Linked DNA regions of Thermochromatium tepidum ATCC 43061. The protein of the gene in region 2 interacts with the protein of the main gene of each other region in a pairwise test. Links are inferred from orthologs where the notes say so. Each region holds a gene or a part of one and is shown on either strand. Other genes may lie near its edges. The genes, in order: ftsB and E6P07_RS01990.

Evidence for each region.
Region 1: the proteins of E6P07_RS01990 (region 2) and ftsB interact in binary tests that used the Escherichia coli proteins (3 or more experiments, as listed by UniProt). The link is inferred for Thermochromatium tepidum ATCC 43061 from one-to-one orthologs.

Annotation. Positions count from the first base shown.
Region 1 is NZ_CP039268.1:2,671,125-2,674,156, forward strand. The notes cover bases 282-2,993. They hold ftsB (cell division protein FtsB), read right to left. Parts: upstream 1,933-2,993; coding sequence 1,630-1,932; downstream 282-1,629. Other genes in these bases: truD (tRNA pseudouridine(13) synthase TruD), read right to left, coding at 282-353; ispF (2-C-methyl-D-erythritol 2,4-cyclodiphosphate synthase), read right to left, coding at 362-841; ispD (2-C-methyl-D-erythritol 4-phosphate cytidylyltransferase), read right to left, coding at 929-1,633; eno (phosphopyruvate hydratase), read right to left, coding at 1,995-2,993. Outside these bases: more of truD, read right to left, coding at 1-281; more of eno, read right to left, coding at 2,994-3,032. UniProt on the Escherichia coli protein: Essential cell division protein. May link together the upstream cell division proteins, which are predominantly cytoplasmic, with the downstream cell division proteins, which are predominantly periplasmic.
Region 2 is NZ_CP039268.1:415,217-418,478, reverse strand. What follows is about bases 1-2,942. They hold E6P07_RS01990 (cell division protein FtsQ/DivIB), read right to left. Parts: upstream 1,901-2,942; coding sequence 1,100-1,900; downstream 1-1,099. Other genes in these bases: murB (UDP-N-acetylmuramate dehydrogenase), read right to left, coding at 2,827-2,942; E6P07_RS01985 (D-alanine--D-alanine ligase), read right to left, coding at 1,904-2,830; ftsA (cell division protein FtsA), read right to left, coding at 1-1,093. Outside these bases: more of murB, read right to left, coding at 2,943-3,262. UniProt on the Escherichia coli protein: Essential cell division protein. May link together the upstream cell division proteins, which are predominantly cytoplasmic, with the downstream cell division proteins, which are predominantly periplasmic. May control correct divisome assembly.

The DNA.
Region 1 (3,032 bases), 2.3 Mb from region 2 along the record:
CCCTGTTTTGCCAGCGCGCCCCAGTCTGGTTCGGGTTCCCCAGTGCGCGGACGCGGCAGCGAGAACCACTGCTCGGCGACGGCCCAACGATCCTTGAGACCGGCATAGCCGACAGCTGCGACCGGCACGCCCGCCGTGTCCGCCAGTCGCCGTGCCACCCATGCGGTATTGGCGCCGGTCTTGCGCACCCGGAGCAACCAGTGATCGCCCTCCCCGTCCGGCTCAAAGCCCAGCACCTCCGTGACCTGGAAGTCTTCGGGCGCGACACGCAGCCGACCCGAGCCGAGGGGCTCGCCATGCGCACGCGGCAGATCACTGAAGGTGGTCCAGCGGGGGAGCGCCGAGGCAGACATCCGAAGATTTAGCCGTCTGCCGTGACCAGCAGCACCACCGCCGCGGCGGCGATCCCCTCACCACGACCGGTGAAGCCCATGTGTTCCATGGTCGTTGCCTTGACATTGACGCGCTTGGGATCGCATTCGAGATCGAAGGCCAGGGTCTCGCGCATGGCCGGGATGTAAGGAGCCAGCTTGGGCTGCTGGGCGATGAGCGTCATGTCGGCATTGTGCACACGCAGGCCCAGGGTGCGCAGACTGTCGATCACCCGTCGCAGCAGGATCCGGCTGTCGATGTCGGCATAGGCGGCATCCGTGTCGGGAAAATGACGTCCGATGTCGCCCAATCCGGCGGCGCCCAGCAGGGCATCGCACAGGGCATGGATCAAGACATCGCCGTCGGAATGGGCGAGCATCCCCTGATCGTGCGGGATCTCGACCCCGCCGAGCACCAGCCGACGACCCGGCGTGAAACGATGGGCATCAAAGCCCTGACCGATCAGCATTTGGGGGGTCTCCAGTTTCCGGCTTCCAGCCTCTAGCGTCCGGTCGTTGGGATGAGCCCGGACGCTGGTGGCTGGACGCTGGCCGTTTCAAGAAATCCGTCCCTGGCGTTGCAGATAGAAGTGCGCGAGCGGCAGATCCTCAGCCCGCGTGATCTTGATGTTGTCGGCATGGCCCTCGATCAGGCGCGGCGCCAGCCCCAGACGCTCGATGGCCGAGGCGTCATCCGTGACCAGATCGCCAGCCTCCAGCGCCTCCTGTAGGGCGCGTCGCAGCAGACCGAGCCGGAACATCTGCGGCGTGTAGGCGTGCCACAGACTGGAGCGATCCACGGTCGTATCGATGCGCTCGCCCGCCCCGGCACGCTTCATGGTATCCCGCACCGGGATGCCGAGCAGACCGCCGACGGCATCGTCGAGCAGGCTGTCGATCAGCCGGTCGAGATCGTCCGGGCGCAGACAGGGACGCGCAGCATCATGCACCAGCACCCAGTCGTCGGCATCGGCCTGTCCCTCCAGGGACGCCAGGGCATTGAGGACCGAATGGCAGCGCTCGGCACCGCCCGGTGCGCGCCTTACCCGGGGATGACCGGCGTAGGCGGTCGCGTCCCAGTAACCATCCTCGGCACCCAGGGCCACCACCACGCCCGCGATGCGTTCGTGGCTGACGAAGAGGTCGAGCGTGTGCTCGATCACGGTACGACCGGCCAGTTCCAGATACTGCTTGGGCACGGCACTGCCCATGCGTCGTCCGACGCCTGCGGCGGGCAGGATGGCCCAGAGTCGTGTCGTCATGGTCGACCCTCCGGATTGGCGGACCTAGGTCGTTCGATGACCTGGATAAAGATCTCGCCCGGCTTGATCATGCCCAGCTCGCTGCGCGCACGCTCCTCGATCGCCTCGGAGCCTTCGCGCAGGTCGTCAACCTCGGCCTGAAGCGCGCGATTGCGCGCGCGCAGCCGCTCCAGCTCGGACTCCTCGAGGGCGATCTCGCGCTTGAGGCTGTGGAGCTCGGCGAGGCTCCCCTCGCCGACCCAGAGCCGGTACTGGAGCGCGCCCAGAAGCAGGGTCAATACCAGGATCAACCAGTACATACGCAAGCTCAGGACGTTCAGGGTCAGGGGACGCCGAACTCAAAGACCCCGACCCCAGGGCCTCAGATCCACTTGTTGAAGGCATCGCGTCCAGCATAGACGGCCTCATCGGCCAATTGGTCCTCGATACGCATCAATTGATTGTACTTGGCCACACGGTCCGAACGCGACAGCGAGCCGGTCTTGATCTGACCCGCGCCTGTAGCGACCGCGAGATCGGCGATGGTCGAGTCCTCGGTCTCGCCCGAGCGGTGCGAGATGATCGCGGTATAACCGGCCTTGTGCGCCATGGCGATGGCCTCCAGGGTCTCGGTCAGGGTGCCGATCTGGTTGACCTTGATCAGGATCGAGTTGGCGATGCCCTTGGCGATGGCCTGGCTGAAGATCCGGGTATTGGTGACGAAGATATCGTCGCCGACGATCTGCACCCTGTCGCCTAGACGCTCGGTCAGGCGCTTCCAACCGTCCCAGTCGCCTTCGGCCAGACCATCCTCGATCGAGAGGATCGGGTATTTGGCGACCCAGTCGGCCAAAAGCTCGATCAGTCCGTCTGAGCTCAGGGTGCGGCGCTCGCCCTTGAGCACATACTGTCCGTCCTTGTACAACGCGGAGGCGGCGACATCGAGACCCAGATAGATGTCGGAGCCGATCTTGAAGCCGGCGGTGTGGATGGCCTCGAGGATGGCCTCGATCGCCGCCTCGTTCGAGGCCAGATCGGGCGCAAAACCGCCCTCGTCGCCGACCGCCGTGGCCAGACCACGCCCATGCAGCACAGACTTGAGCGCGTGGAAGACCTCGGCACCATAGCGCACGGCCTCACGCAGGCTGCCGGCACCGACCGGTAGGATCAAGAACTCCTGGAAATCAATACTGTTGTCGGCATGTTCGCCACCGTTGATGATGTTCATCATCGGAACCGGCAGGCGATAAGGGCCAGTGGCGAGCGACTGATAGAGCGGCAGGGCCTTCTCCTGCGCGGCGGCATGGGCGACCGCGAGCGAGACGCCGAGCAGGGCGTTGGCACCCAGACGCGATTTGTTTTCGGTACCATCGACCTCGATCAGGCGGCGGTCGATCGCGGTCTGATCGCTGACCTCCAT
Region 2 (3,262 bases):
CGACGACCTCCGACGGGCCAAGCACACGATTGGGCACCCCCAGACGCACCGGCATGTGTAACACCTCCTCGGCCAGCTCGATCAGACCGCGCATCTTGGCGCTGCCCCCGGTCAGCACCACACCTCCGGCGATCACATCCTCGAAGCCGCTACGTCGCAACTCGTTGTGCAACAGGGTCAACAACTCTTCGTAGCGCGGCTCGACGACCTCGGCCAGGGTCTGGCGCGAGAGCCGCCGTGGCGGGCGGTTACCGATGCTGGGGACTTCGATGCTATCCCCATTGGTTTCGAGCTGGGTCAGTGCATAAGCATGCTGGATCTTGATCTGCTCGGCATGCTGGGTCGGGGTGCGCAGGGCCACGGCGATGTCGTTGGTGACCTGATTGCCGGCGATCGGAATAACGGCCGTGTGTCGGATGGCGCCATCGGTGAAGACCGCCAGATCCGTGGTTCCACCGCCGATGTCGACCACACAGACGCCCAGCTCTTTCTCGTCCTCGCTAAGCACCGCGTAGCTCGCACTGAGCTGGGCCAAGACCAGATCATCGACCTCCAGCCCGCAGCGACGGACGCACTTGACGATATTCTGGGCCGCACTGGCCGCACCCGTGACCATGTGCACTCGGGCCTCTAGACGCACGCCGCACATCCCGATCGGCTCGCGGATACCCTCCTGGTCGTCGATGATGAACTCCTGTGGCAGGATGTGCAGGATCTTCTGATCGGTCGGGATGGCCACGGCGCGCGCGGCCTCGATGACGCGATCAACATCGGCCTGATTGACCTCGTGTTCCTTGATCGCGGTGATGCCGTGCGAATTGAGACTGCGAATATGGCTGCCGGCGATTCCAACATGGACCGAGTGGATCTCGCAATCGGCCATCAGCTCGGCCAGCTCGACCGCGCGCTGGATCGCCTGCACGGTAGACTCGATGTCCACCACCACACCCTTCTTGAGTCCGCGCGAGGGGTGGGTACCAAGACCAATGATCTCGATCTGGTCGTCGTCCTTGAGCTCGCCGACCAGACAGGCGATCTTCGAGGTTCCAATATCCAGACCCACCAGCAGACTCTTGTCGTTACGTCGCGCCATCCAGATTTACCCTCGATTGCCTGCGCGCGCTGCTACGCGCTCGGGAGACGCTCGAACCCCGGTGTCCGCGTTCGGTGCCCATGTCACCGCAAAACCATTGCTGTAACGCAGATCGACCTTGAGAGGCCGACCTGCCGCTTCCAGCTGGGCGGCGCTCGCCAGATAGCGCGCAAGCCGTTCCTCTACCTGTGCGGTCCCCAGACGCAACTCGGTCCCAGTGGAGAGCCTCAGGCGCCAGTCGCCACGCGGGTCAACCGACAGGTACTCGATCTTCTGATGGATGCGATCGAACGCGGCCTGCCACCGCTGATAGCGAGCGGTGACCTCGGGCGCGCGCTTGTCGTCGCCTTCAAGCAGGGGCAGATTGGACGGAAGGGTGTCGTCATGGGGGCGGAAGACGATGCCGTCGGCCGTCACCAGGCCATCGAGACTCCAGCGCGCGATGGGCCGGTATTCCTGGACCTGTACCCTCAGGGTATCCGGCCAGACCCGGCGCAAGGTCGCCTGTCCGACCCAGGGCAGCTCCTCGGCGGCCTGCTTGAGCTCGACCAGATCGGCGGTCAGGATACCACCCCGCAGTCGTTCGGTCAGTCGTTCTTGGAGCTGCTGGGATGAATGATGATGCACCTCGCCCTCGATCTGAATCAGCCGAATCGGCAGCAGTGTCGGTTCCCACAGCAAAAACAGCCAGCCGACCGCGCCGCACGCAAGCAGGATCAGCCCCCCGAGCAGGGCACGCACGCGCGTCCCCATCCATGTCGGATGGGCCGTCTGGCGGGTTTCAGCCTTATCGGATACTGTGTTCACGTTTTAGAGACTCGTCTCGAGAATGCGCCAAACCAGATCATCGAAGTCAATTCCGGCCGCACGCGCCGCCATGGGGACCAGACTGTGGTCGGTCATGCCTGGAACCGTGTTGATCTCCAGCAGGAAGGGCTGACCCGATGCGTCGAGCATCAGATCGACCCGGCCCCAGCCGCTGGCCCCCACCACCTCGAACGCCCGCAGCGCTAGTGCGCGCAGCCGCCCCTCGACCTCGGCATCCAGTCCGCTCGGGCAGTGATAGCGGGTGGTGTCGGCGCTGTACTTGGCCTCATAGTCGTAAAAGACGTGCGGCGTCTCCAGCCGGATCAGCGGGAGTGCCTCGCGCCCGAGGATGGCACAGGTGAACTCCGGGCCCTGGATCCAGCGCTCGGCGAGCACCAGGGGATCGAACGCCGCGGCAGCGCGCCAGGCGCGCTCCAGGTCCGCGACCGAGTCGACGCGCGCCATGCCGAGGCTTGAACCCTCGTGCACCGGCTTGATCATGAGCGGAAAGCCGAGTGCGACCGCGGACGACAGGTCGCCCTCGTCACGCAGCAGCACGAAGTCGGCCGTGGGCAGACCACAGCCGAGCCAGACCAGCTTGCAGCGGTATTTGTCCATGCCCAGCGCCGAACCGAGCACGCCCGAGCCGGTATAGGGCAGACCCAGGGTCGAAAGCGTCCCCTGGATCTGGCCGTCCTCGCCGCCGCGACCGTGCAGGATGATGAAGGCGCGATCGTATCCACCGCTGCGCAGCCGCTCCAGGAGGGTCGCGTCTGGGTCGATCGCTTCGACCGCAACGCCAAGACGCCGCAGGGACTCATGCACCATGCGCCCGCTCCTGAGCGAGATCTCGCGCTCGGCGGACTGCCCACCCATCAGGAGTGCCACCTTGCCAAAGCGTTCGGGTGCCCGTTTCATGTCAGTCGTCATGTCTGTTCTCCGGCGATACGCCGCACCTCTGGTATCAGACGGATGCCGGTGTGACGTTCGACCGTGTGTTGTATCTGTTCGATCAGGCGGGCAATGTCGGTCGCCGTCGCCCCGCCCCGATTGATGATGAAATTGGCGTGGATCGAAGAGACCTCGGCCCCGCCGATGCGCAGACCCTTGAGCCCGAGCGAGTCGATCAAACGCGCGGCATGATCTCCCGGTGGATTGCGGAACACCGAGCCGCAGCTCGGCTGGCCGACCGGCTGGGTCGCGGCACGGCGCTCGAGCAGCTCGCGGATACGCGCCAGGCTCACCGCGCCGTCACCCGGCGTCAGTTCCAGCTCGGCGGCCAAGAACCACTCGCCCACAGGTCCCCGGACCTCGCGATAGCCCGGTTCGTACTCAGAGGCCTCGCGTTGATGGATCCGTCCC